DNA from 2 places in the Streptomyces sp. NPDC041814 genome. Region 2 is predicted to be linked to the other one. Evidence: riboswitches for the same ligand, from Rfam matches in the RefSeq annotation. Region 2 holds a riboswitch; the other holds the start of a gene.
What was found. A riboswitch is a leader RNA that binds a small molecule or an ion and turns the genes downstream of it on or off. The one in region 2 is predicted to bind glycine.
Positions count from the first base shown of each region.

Region 1: it holds a riboswitch for glycine, as region 2 does, so the genes downstream of both, gcvP (aminomethyl-transferring glycine dehydrogenase) here and gcvT (glycine cleavage system aminomethyltransferase GcvT) in region 2, are expected to answer to the same signal.

Region 1 covers NZ_JBVJAM010000014.1:216,431-222,675, reverse strand. The annotation lists gene ACZ6C6_RS30040 (DNA polymerase IV) at 1-727, shown strand, start outside; gene ACZ6C6_RS30035 (PRC-barrel domain-containing protein) at 652-1,020, opposite strand; glycine riboswitch at 1,137-1,234, shown strand; gene gcvP (aminomethyl-transferring glycine dehydrogenase) at 1,428-4,313, shown strand; gene ACZ6C6_RS30025 (DUF5999 family protein) at 4,383-4,589, opposite strand; gene ACZ6C6_RS30020 (hypothetical protein) at 4,918-5,514, opposite strand; gene ACZ6C6_RS30015 (glutamate-cysteine ligase family protein) at 5,994-6,245, shown strand, end outside.
Region 2 covers NZ_JBVJAM010000003.1:105,179-111,423, forward strand. The annotation lists gene ACZ6C6_RS10175 (ABC transporter permease) at 4-996, opposite strand; gene ACZ6C6_RS10180 (enhanced serine sensitivity protein SseB C-terminal domain-containing protein) at 1,280-2,047, opposite strand; gene ACZ6C6_RS10185 (enhanced serine sensitivity protein SseB) at 2,161-2,931, opposite strand; gene ACZ6C6_RS10190 (AAA family ATPase) at 3,057-3,740, opposite strand; glycine riboswitch at 3,925-4,018, shown strand; gene gcvT (glycine cleavage system aminomethyltransferase GcvT) at 4,163-5,278, shown strand; gene gcvH (glycine cleavage system protein GcvH) at 5,381-5,758, shown strand; gene glyA (serine hydroxymethyltransferase) at 5,778-6,245, shown strand, end outside.

The DNA of each region.
Region 1 (6,245 bases), on a different contig from region 2:
CGTCTCCGTCGAGGACACCTTCGAGGTGGACCTGCACGACCGCGTCCGGGTGCGCACCGAGGTGGAGCGGCTGGCCGACCGGTGCGTCCAGCGGCTGCGGGGCGCGGGGCGCTCCGGGCGCACGGTGGTGCTGAAGGTGCGCCGGTACGACTTCTCCACGCTGACCCGCTCCGAGACACTGCGCGGCCCCACGGACGACCCGTCCGTCGTCCGCGAGGCCGCCGCCCGGCTCCTGGAGGCCGTGGACACCACGGGCGGGGTGCGACTGCTGGGAGTCGGGGTCACGGGACTCGCCGACTACACCCAGGAGGACCTGTTCGCCCAGGCCGCCGGTGAGCGGGCGGCGGCCCTACCGGTCGAGGACGGGGCGCCGTCGCAGGAGGCCTCCGGTGCCCGCGACGGGGCGGCGGACGACGGGCCCGGGCCTGAGGAGGCCGCCGAGCAGCTCGCGGCGCGCCGCTGGCCCGCCGGGCAGGACGTGCACCACGAGGTCCACGGACGCGGGTGGGTGCAGGGGAGCGGGGTCGGGCGGGTCACCGTGCGGTTCGAGGAACCGGGGGCGACGGCACCCGGCCGGGTGCGTACGTTCCGCGTGGACGACCCCGCGCTGCGGGCCACCGACCCCCTGCCGCTCGTGCCGGACCCGCCGGACTACTCCTCCTGGCCCGCCAGCCGGCCGAAGTCGCGGTCCGGGGCCGGGGCGCCGGGGGCGGCGTCCAGCCCGTAGTGCCGGTAGAGCTGGAGCTCCTGCTCGGGGGAGAGGTGGCGGCCCACGCCGAAGTCGGGCGCGTCCTTGATCAGCGCGCGGTCGAAGGGGACGCGCAGGGTGTCGTCCACGAACTGGCTGGGCTCCAGCGGGACGAAGGCGTCACGGCTGAAGAGCCCGGTGCGCACGGCCGCCCATTCCGGCACCCCGGTCGCGTCATCGAGGTACACCTCGTCCACGGTGCCGATCTTGGTGCCCTTGCGGTCGAAGGCCTTGCGGCCGATCAGGCTGCGCGGGTCGATGTCGGTCTGCACGGTCCCTCCCACACTGGTCGCGGCTGGTCCACAGGGACTACAGAAATGCAGTTCCGTGGTCTTGGCCACTCGAGAATTCTCGTCGTGTACCCCGCTGGTAGGCTGGTCATGGCTGCTGACCCCGTGCGGGAGAGTCGTCCGGAGCCCATCCGGAGGACGCCGAAGGAGCAAATCCTCCCCGGAATCTCTCAGGCCCCCGTACCGCACGGACGAGGTCACTCTGGAAAGCAGGGCGGGTTGCGCGCGGCCGATGGGTCGCACGGAGCCTCTCCCTCACCGACGGTGAAAGCCGGCGCCCGCGAGGTGCCGGTGAAGCTCTCAGGTTGAGATGACAGAGGGGGAGGCCATCAGGGCACCCGGCGCCGCGGTGCCCCTCGCAGGTCGTGACAGACCAGGAGGCCTCCACCATGACCCCCCGTCGCACCCCGCTCACGCAGCTGGAACAGGGCATTCCATTCGAGCAGCGCCACATCGGCCCCGATGCCGAGGCGCAGGCGAAGATGCTCGCCCAGGTCGGTTACGGCTCGCTGGACGAGCTGACCGCTGCCGCCGTGCCCGACGTGATCAAGAGCGCCGAGGCGCTGGCCCTGCCGGGGGCCCGGACCGAGGCCGAGGTGCTGGCCGAACTCCGCCTGCTCGCCGACCGCAACCAGGTCCTCGCACCGATGATCGGGCTCGGCTACTACGGCACGTTCACCCCGCCGGTGATCCTGCGCAACGTCATGGAGAACCCCGCCTGGTACACGGCGTACACGCCGTACCAGCCCGAGATCTCGCAGGGCCGTCTCGAAGCCCTCCTGAACTTCCAGACGATGGTCGCCGAGCTCACCGGTCTGCCCACCTCCGGCGCCTCGCTGCTGGACGAGGGCACCGCCGCCGCCGAGGCCATGGCGCTCGCCCGGCGCGTCGGCAAGGTCAAGAACGGCGTCTTCCTGGTCGACGCCGACACCCTGCCGCAGACCGTGGCCGTCATCGAGACCCGCGCCGAACCGACCGGCGTCGAGGTCGTCGTCGCCGACCTCACCGACGGCATCCCGGCCGAGGTCGCCGAGCGCGGCGTCTTCGGCGTGCTCCTCCAGTACCCCGGCGCCTCCGGGGCCGTCCGGGACCTCAAGCCCGTGATCGACCGGGCGCACGAACTGGGTGCGATCGTCACCGTCGCCGCCGACCTGCTGGCCCTCACGCTGCTCACCTCGCCCGGCGAGCTGGGCGCCGACATCGCCGTCGGCACCACGCAGCGCTTCGGCGTCCCGATGGGCTTCGGCGGTCCGCACGCCGGCTACATGGCGGTCCGCGACAAGTTCGCCCGCAGCCTGCCCGGCCGCCTGGTCGGTGTCTCCGTGGACGCCGACGGCAACAAGGCGTACCGCCTGGCCCTCCAGACCCGCGAGCAGCACATCCGCCGCGAGAAGGCCACCAGCAACATCTGCACCGCGCAGGTGCTGCTCGCCGTCATGGCCGGCATGTACGCCGTCTACCACGGCCCCGAGGGCCTGCGCACGATCGCCCGGCGCACCCACCGCTACGCCGCGATCCTCGCCGAGGGCCTGCGCGCCGCCGGGATCGACGTGGTGACCGGCTCCTACTTCGACACGCTCACCGTCCGCGTCCCCGGCCGGGCGGGCGAGGTCGTCGCCGATGCCCGGGAGCACGGGGTCAACCTGCGCCTGGTCGACGCCGACACCGTGTCGCTGGCCTGTGACGAGACGACGACCCGCACCCAGGTCGCCGCCGTCTGGGCCGCCTTCGGTGCCGACGGGGACGTCGAGGCGCTGGACGCCACCACCGAGGACGCGCTGCCCGAGGCGCTGCTGCGCACGGACGCGATCCTCACCCACCCGGTCTTCCACCAGCACCGGTCCGAGACCGCGATGCTGCGCTACCTGCGCAAGCTCGCCGACCGCGACTACGCGCTGGACCGCGGCATGATCCCGCTCGGCTCCTGCACGATGAAGCTGAACGCGACCGCTGAGATGGAGTCCATCACCTGGCCCGAGTTCGGGGCGCTGCACCCGTTCGCGCCCGCCGAGCAGGCGCAGGGCTTCCTGACGCTGATCCGCGAGCTGGAGGAGCGGCTGGCCGAGGTCACCGGTTACGACGCGGTGTCCCTCCAGCCGAACGCCGGATCGCAGGGTGAGTTCGCGGGGCTGCTGGCCGTCCGCGCGTACCACCGCGCCAACGGCGACGAGAACCGGACCGTGTGTCTGATCCCGTCCTCCGCGCACGGCACCAACGCCGCGAGCGCCGTGATGGCAGGCATGAAGGTGGTCGTCGTCAAGACCGCCGACGACGGCGAGGTCGACATCGAGGACCTGCGCGCCAAGATCGCGCAGCACCGTGACGAGCTGGCCGTGCTCATGATCACCTACCCGTCGACGCACGGTGTCTTCGAGGAGCACGTCGCCGACATCTGCGCCGAGGTGCACGACGCCGGCGGCCAGGTGTACGTCGACGGCGCCAACCTCAACGCGCTGGTCGGCCTGGCCAAGCCCGGCCGGTTCGGCGGCGACGTCTCGCACCTCAACCTGCACAAGACCTTCTGCATCCCGCACGGCGGCGGCGGCCCGGGCGTCGGCCCGGTCGGTGTGCGCGCGCACCTGGCGCCGTACCTGCCCAACCACCCGCTCCAGCCCGCGGCGGGCCCGGAGACGGGCGTCGGCCCGATCTCGGCGGCCCCGTGGGGCTCCGCCGGCATCCTGCCCATCTCGTGGGCGTACGTACGCCTGATGGGCGGCGAGGGCCTGAAGCGCGCGACGCAGGTCGCCGTACTCGCTGCCAACTACATCGCCAAGCGTCTGGAACCGCACTACCCGATCCTGTACAACGGCCCGGCCGGTCTGGTGGCGCACGAGTGCATCGTGGACCTGCGCCCGATCTCCAAGGCGACCGGCGTCAGCATCGACGACGTCGCCAAGCGGCTCATCGACTACGGATTCCACTCGCCGACCATGTCGTTCCCGGTCGCCGGGACGCTGATGATCGAGCCGACCGAGAGCGAGGACCTCGCGGAGCTGGACCGCTTCTGCGACACGATGATCGCGATCCGCGCCGAGATCGAGAAGGTCGCGTCGGGGGAGTGGAGCGCGGACGACAACCCGCTCGCCAATGCCCCGCACACCGCCGCCGCGCTCGGCGGGGAGTGGGAGCACGCGTACAGCCGTGAGGTCGCGGTCTTCCCGGCCGGTGTCTCGGCCGCCGACAAGTACTGGCCGCCGGTGCGCCGGATCGACGGGGCGTTCGGCGACCGCAACCTCGTCTGCTCGTGCCCGCCCCTGGACGAGTACGACAACTGACGCGGACATGCGTCGGGGCCGGTGCGGAGACTTCTCCGGGCCGGCCCCTTCTTCTTTCCGTACGGACGCTCAGGCGGCCTTGACCACCCGGTTCGCCGCCAGGGGCCTGTGCGGGGCGATGATCTGCCCGTCCGGAAGCAGCTCACCGGTGTCCTCGAAGAGCAGGACGCCGTTGCACAGCAGGCTCCAGCCCTGCTCCGGGTGGTGGGCCACCTGGCGGGCGGCTTCCCGGTCGGCTGAGTCGGCTGTCGGGCAGGGTGGCTGATGCTGGCACATGGATGGGTTCTTTCGCTGCGTCGAGTTGAGTGACCTGCGGTGTGAAGAGGTGTTCATGACCGCCCCCGTATCGATCGGTCGAATCCCAGTGTTGCCCCACGGGCGACAATCCGCAGGGATTTCGCCGCAGCGCTTCCTCTCCTCCCATGACGCGTCACCCGCCCGGACGGTTCAACTCAACTGCACTGTCACTTCGGGTGGTTCGGGGTGGCCGGATGGGACTAGTCCGGACGGGCCGGGTGTCGTACGCGCTCCGCGTGCTGTGCCACGCCACCGGAGGGGGCGACGGGGCACAGCACGCGGAGCGGAAGGGTCTGGGACGGAGGGCTCAGGCCGGGGCGGGGGAGCCCAGCAGCGGGCCGGGGCCGGGCGTGATGCGGGTGGTGATCACCGGAAGCAGGTCGGCGGCCCGGTGCGGCCGGTGGGCGGCGAAGCCGGGAGGCGCCGGGGACAGCGGCACGAGCAGGTCGTCCGGGCCCGGAGCGCCGCAGGAGGCGTCCGCCGCGGGGTCGCCGTGCAGCCACAGGGCCAGCATGTACAGGTCGGGGATGGACAGCAGCCTCGGCTGGTAGGGGCCGCTCATCCCCTCCGCCTGGCGCAGCGCCAGCTCCGTCGAGGCGATGTACGGGCCCTCGAAGAAGTGCGAGAAGGCCCAGCCGTCCGCGGTGAGCATGGTGTCCGCCGCCGCCACCGCCCGCTCCGTGCTGCGGATCTGGAAGCGCCAGGCCGCCAGCCTGGTGGCGGGTGCGAGCGCGCCCGGGGCAACGCCCAGCACATGGACGGGCAGCGGGTGTTCGGGGCTCAGAGGTCCCTGTGCGGACCGCAGGGCGGGCGTGCGGGCCTCACGGACCGCGGTCGGTGAACCGAGCGCCGCGAGGACGCTGCGCAGCGCGGGCGCGGGGGCCGGGGGAACATGCAGCGGCATAGTGGGTCGCCTCTCACTTCGGAGACACGGTGGTGCGCGGGCGGGTGCGGACGGCGTTGTCGGCGTGCGGGGCCAGAGGAGGCCGGTGACTGAGCCGGTGCGTCAACTCTCTGCCTCGTCCGCGGAGTTTATACGACACGTGTTCACGCGGTGTTTCCACTAGCCGCCACGGCTATTGCCGGCAAGGCGGTATCCGGACTTTATTATGCGGAGATCATGCTGATTCGGCGCGAGCGGCGCAGCCGCCGCCTCGGGTTTTTCCCGCACTGCGGTCGGCCGAAACCCGTCGGAGCATTACGAGCCCGCCGTACGGGGAAACGGCCCGGTGCGTCATGCCGAGTGAATGTGCCCGGGGCCCGGCGCTCAGATTAGCGTGTGTGCGCCGTCCACGGGGCGTTACGGATCACCTCCTGCGGGCATTATCGATCGTGATGCGGGCGGCCCGGGCCGCGTGCCGGCCACTTGAGGAGGACACTTCGATGGGGGAGAAGGTCATCGCGGGCGCCTTTGACCTGTCCGACCGGCAGAGGTACCGGAGGAAGCTGCACCAGTGCGTGGAGGCACTCTCCGGGCTCCTGGCCGAGCGGCGGTTCGACCGGCCGCGCAACCTCATGGGCATGGAGATCGAACTGAATCTCACGGGCGCCGACGCCATGCCGAAGATGTTGAATGGGCAGGTACTGGAGCGCATCGCGAGTCACGATTTCCAGACGGAACTGGGGATGTTCAAT
Region 2 (6,245 bases):
CGTTTACTTGCCACGAGGGTCGAGTGCGTCACGCAGCCCGTCCCCCAGCAGGTTGAAGGCCAGCACGGTGATGAAGATCGCCATGCCGGGAATGACCATGAACATCGGGTCCACCTCGTAGAGGTCGACCGCCTGTGTGAGCATGCCGCCCCAGGACGCCTGCGGCGGGGCGATGCCTACGCCCAGGAAGGACAGGGCCGCCTCGAAGAGGATGTTCGTGGGGATCAGCAGCGTCGCGTACACGAGGATCGGCGCGACCAGGTTGGGCAGCAGCTCACGGAAGAGGATGAACGGCCCGCGGGCGCCCAGCGACCTGGCTGCCTCCACGAACTCGCGCTCGCGGAGCGACAGCGTCTGCGCGCGCACGATGCGGCCGATGTACGGCCAGCTGAAGAAGCCGATCACGAAGATCAGGACCGCGATCCGCAGCGTGAGCCCTTCCATCCCGAAGGCGTTGCCCTGGAGGGAAGCGGAGATGGAGATCGCGAAGAGCAGCAGCGGGAAGGCGAGGAAGGTGTCCATCAGCCGGCTGATGACGCTGTCCACCCAGCCGCCGTAGAACCCGGCCACGACACCCATGACGACGCCGATGGCGACGGAGAGCAGGGTGGAGCCGACGGCGACGACGAGCGAGACCCAGGAGCCTTCGAGGATGCGCGCGAAGATGTCGCGGCCTGTCTGCGGCTCGACGCCGAACGGGTGGTCCCAGCTCATCCCGCCGAAGCTGCCCTTGGGCGCCAGCATGACCGGGTCTACCAGGCTCTGGTTGAACGCGTTGGGGTCGAGCCCCAGCAGCGACTGGAGCGGCTTGGAGAGCACCGCGGTCAGGATCAGCAGGACGACAACGATGCCACCGGCCATGGCGGCCTTGTCCCGCTTGAACCGGGTCCAGGCGATGCGGCCGAGCGAACGGCCCTCGATCTCCTTGCGGCCCGCGCCTTCCAGCACCGCTTCGGGCCGCGCATCCGCCCTGGTGGTCTCGATAGGTGCCGTCATTGCGCTGGAGACCCCTCTCGGCCGGCGGTGGCCGGCCCGTGACCGCCGCGGTAGCGGCTCGTACATAGCTAGTTGCGTGGGAGTCTTCAGCCACTTCGCGCACACCCGCCAGACCTGACGGGGAATGTTTGCTCAAACGTGATGACGTCTGAATGCTTCCGGTATCCGAACAGCCGGGATCGGCAATCGGGCCTCTCGGTCACAAAACAGCGATAACGAACACTTCGCGCACGAACGCCGAAGTGCCCGCAATGACCCCGATTCGCCGGGGTCTGACGCGCAATCAGTACGCGGGAGCCTGCGGGTAGCCGTAACCGGGCGCGGCGTGCGCCTCGCGGTCGTAGAAGGGACGGGAGTTGACGCGCAGCCACATCGCGACCGGGTCGTACTCGTCGGACATCGCGACCGTGGAGACCGGCAGGCCCTCGGGGACTGCGCCGACCGACTGGCGCATCATCGCGCGGACCGCGTCGACGGACGGCCGGCTCATGTCGTACAGGTCGAGGCCGACGGCGAGGTACGGGACGCCGAGCGCGGGCTGCACCCAGGCGCGGCGCAGTGAGCGGATCGCAGGGGTGTGGTGGGCGTTCTGCGTGAGCTGGGCGTAGAACTGCGGGATGTCGACGGCGGGTTCGCTGATCCGCAGCGGCCCGGCGGGCATCCGGTCCAGGCCGGTCGCGATGCGGCGCAGGTCCAGCCAGGGGACGCCGACGCCGCCGCCCGGGGCGTGCGGATTGAGCCAGACGCCCCAGCGGTCGGGATAGAGGGAGCGCGCGATGTCCAGTCCGGCGACGACCTCGTGGTCCCGGCTCCAGCCGCTGGCGGTGAGCTCCTGGGCGGAGGTGACGCACGGGGCGTAGCCGAGGCCGTCGACCTCCATGTTCCCGTACTGGGCGTCGGGGGCGCCGGGGCGGCCGTGCCACAGGAGCATCCAGACCCGGCCGGACGCCAGGGCCTGGAGCAGCGCCTCGTACGCGTCGTAGCGCCCGGGCGCGACCTGTCGCAGCATGTGCTCGACCTGACCGGCCGCCGCGGTGCCTGACGCACTCACCCTGGTCCCGCCCCTCGTAGATCCTCTGCTTCGGCCACCGGGCATCGGCCTTCAGCCATCAAACCAGCTTATGCGGCCACGCTGTCACCGGCTTGACGCCGCGGCCCTCCCCGTTACTGCGGGGCGCGCGTGTAGAAGGGCCGCACCCGCTCGCGCATCCAGTCGGCGACCGGGTCCTGCGCCACGTCGAGGAGGACGAGGTTGACCGGCCACGGCACCGCGACGCGGCCCAGTGCCCGGCCCAGGGCGTCCATCGGGGCGCTCTGCCCGGCGCCGTCCCAGGTGGAGAACTCGACGCCGACGAAGAGCACGGGGTCGTCGCCCTCGATGCTGGCCAGGACCCGGCGGGCGGTGCGGACGACGCCGCTCTCCTGGAACTCGCCCGCGGCGGCGGCCAGGAAGTCGACGGGCTCCTCCTTCCAGTCCGGCTCGTACAGCCGGACCCGGCCCCCGGTCGCGGGGCCGTCGAGCGGGCTGCGCCCGGCCCGGCACAGTTCGGCGACGGCCGGCGGGGGCAGCGGCAGGCCGACGGCGCCGCCCGGGTTGACGGCGATGCCCAGCTGCGGGGGCAGCCCGCGGGCGAACTCGACGGCGGGGGCGACGGTGAAGGACATCCGGTCGCCGACACAGGTGAGGAACTGGTGCTCGGAGCTGTAGACGGGGACGTACGCGGCGCCGTCGATCTCCATCGCGGGCAGGTCGAGGTCCCGGGCGTCGGGTCCGCCGCCGTTGGGCAAGGGCACCCAGACATGGCTGCGGCCCAGCACCTCCAGCAGGCGCCCGCCCGCCTCCGGGGTGCCGAGCGAGGCGCCCAGCACCTCTTCGAGTTCGTTGGCCGGCCAGCCGCCCTGCGGCAGGCTCCCGGCCTGTGCCGGAATGTCCACTGCTTCCCTCTCGCCCCGTTGCCGTGCAGCAAGAGGGTACGGCCTCGCCGGGCGTCCGTCGCTCCCCGGGGCTGTCCGGAAACCGCTGGTGCCCGGCTACTGTCCGGCCGTTGGACGGTCCGTTTTCAGCCGTCGGTCTGTGCGTCTGCGAACGTGATGCGCGTGAGCGCCCCGGCCGCCTCGCGGTCGAGCAGCACCGCCGAGGCGCAGCCCCGCGGCAGCAGCCCGGCCTCGGTGTCGCGCAGCAGCCGCCCCACGGCTCTGCGGTGCCGGGCGAACGCGTACGCGGAGACGCCCCGGCCGCGCTCGCGCTGGCCCGCGCGCGCGGTCCGGGCGGAGACGTCGAGCAGGACCAGGTGCAGACCGCCGCCCCGGCGCCGGGCATGGCGGGCGAGCAGGGCGCGGACCCAGCTCTGCGTACCGCAGTCGTGCACGACGACGGAGGCGCCGGAGCGCAGCACCCGCCGCAGGCCCCGGTAGTGGGCGAGGCGGACGAGTGGGCGGTAGAGGGCGTACGGGAGTAAGCGGGGCATCCGGCGGGCCCAGCGGTCCCGGGTGTCCTGGGAGTCGACCGCGTGCGCCGGGGCGGTGCGGGAGATCAGCGTGGACTTGCCGCTGCCGGGGAGCCCGGAGACGACCACGACGTCCCCGGCGGCGAAGCGCAGGGTGCGCGGGCCGCGTCCCGCCCGGCCGCGCAGGTCCCGGACGACGGGCGGGTGTGTGCCCACCGCCCGCCGGGGCGGTGAGCCGGACTGTGCGGGCAGCGCGGTGCTCGTGGTTCCCGCGGTCGTCGCGTAGCGCAACGTCATCGCCTCCCCCTGGCCGTACGGCCGACGCGTGCAGGACCGATACCTACCCCCGAAGTGTAAAGAAAAGGTAATGCGGCACAACCGTCCGACCCGCCGCGGAAGCGTGACGGGCCCCACCGGTCCCGGGGGCCCGCTCCCCCGGAATGCGTGCGATGATGACCCCGCCAACTGCATACAGGCCGCTTGAATCCGCGCGGGAGAGTCCCGGTCACCGTGCCGGGCGCCGAAGGAGCAAGATCCTCCCTTGAATCTCTCAGGCCCCGTACCGCGTGGATGAGGCAGATCTGAAAAGCGAGCCGCCCGGCGGCTCCACCCAAGGTGCAAGCCGAACCCCCGCGGGGCCTCTCGGCGAACCTCTCAGGTTCCGATGACAGATGGGGAGGGATCGTCCTCGCCGTCGTCATGCCCTGGGAGTCCGTTTCATGAGCAGCACCCCCCGTCTGACAGCCCTCGACGCCCTGCACCGGTCGCTGGGCGCCACCATGACCGACTTCGCGGGCTGGGACATGCCGCTGCGGTACGCCAGTGAGCGCGACGAGCACAACGCCGTCCGCACGAAGGCCGGCCTCTTCGACCTGTCCCACATGGGCGAGATCACGGTCACCGGTCCGCAGGCCGTGGACCTGCTGAACTACGCGCTGGTCGGCAACATCGGCACGGTCTCGACCGGCCGGGCCCGCTACACGATGATCTGCGCCGAGGACGGCGGCATCCTGGACGACCTGATCGTCTACCGCCTCCAGGACACGGAGTACATGGTCGTCGCCAACGCCGGCAACGCCCAGCTGGTGCTCGACACGCTCACCGAGCGGGCCGCGGGCTTCGACGCCGAGGTGCGCGACGACCGCGACGCCTACGCGCTGCTCGCCGTGCAGGGACCCGAGTCCCCGGCGATCCTCGCGGCGGTGACCGACGCCGACCTGGACGGCCTGAAGTACTACGCCGGACTGCCCGGCACCGTCGCCGGGGTCCCCGCGCTGATCGCCCGTACCGGCTACACCGGCGAGGACGGCTTCGAGCTGTTCGTCGCGCCCGGCCACGCCGAGCAGCTGTGGAAGGCGCTCACCGAGGCGGGCGCCGCGCACGGCCTGATCCCGTGCGGCCTCTCCTGCCGTGACACGCTGCGCCTGGAGGCGGGCATGCCGCTGTACGGGCACGAGCTGACGACCTCGCTGACCCCGTTCGACGCCGGGCTCGGCCGGGTCGTGAAGTTCGAGAAGGACGGCGACTTCGTCGGCCGCAAGGCGCTGGAGGCCGCCGCGGAGCGCGCCGAGACCGCCCCGCCCCGCAAGCTCGTCGGGCTGGTCGCCGAGGGCCGCCGGGTGCCGCGCGCCGGATTCCCGGTCGTCGCCGGCGGTCAGGTCATCGGCGAGGTCACCTCGGGCGCCCCCTCCCCCACGCTGGGCAAGCCGATCGCCATGGCGTACGTCGACGCGGCGCACGCCGAGCCGGGCACCGCCGGAGTCGCGGTGGAGATCCGAGGCAGCCACGAGCCGTACGAGGTCGTGGCGCTCCCCTTCTACAAGCGCAAGAAGTAGAACCGTAGGAACCCGGCCGGTGCCGCGTACGTGACGCGGTCCCGTCTCACACCGTAAGACCACCGTTCATCCGCACTCCCCGCGTACAGGAGAATTCAGACCATGAGCAACCCCCAGCAGCTGCGGTACAGCAAGGAGCACGAGTGGCTGTCGCCCGCCGAGGACGGCGTGTCCACCGTCGGCATCACCGAGCACGCGGCCAACGCGCTCGGTGACGTCGTCTACGCGCAGCTCCCCGAGGTCGGTGACAAGGTGACCGCGGGCGAGACCTGCGGCGAGCTGGAGTCGACCAAGTCGGTCAGCGACCTCTACTCCCCGGTGACCGGTGAGATCACGGAGTCCAACCAGGCCGTCGTGGACGACCCGTCGCTGGTCAACTCCGCTCCGTTCGAAGGCGGCTGGCTGTTCAAGGTACGTGTCGCGGAGGAGCCGAAGGACCTGCTCTCCGCCGACGAGTACACCGAGTTCTCCGGCAACTGAGACCCCAAGGGACCACCTGATGTCGCTTCTCAACTCCTCCCTCCACGAGCTGGACCCGGACGTCGCCGCCGCCGTCGACGCCGAGCTCCTGCGCCAGCAGTCCACGCTCGAAATGATCGCCTCGGAGAACTTCGCTCCGGTCGCCGTCATGGAGGCACAGGGCTCCGTCCTGACCAACAAGTACGCCGAGGGCTACCCCGGCCGCCGCTACTACGGCGGCTGTGAGCACGTCGACGTGGTCGAGCAGATCGCGATCGACCGGATCAAGGCGCTCTTCGGCGCCGAGGCCGCGAACGTCCAGCCGCACTCCGGTGCGCAGGCGAACGCCGCCGCGATGTTCGCGCTGCTGAAGCCGGGCGACACGATCATGGGCCTGAATCTGGCGCACGGCGGTCACCTGACCCACGGCATGAAGATCAACTTCTCCGGCAAGCTCTACAACGTGGTCCCGTACCACGTGGACGACACCGGTGTCGTGGACATGGCC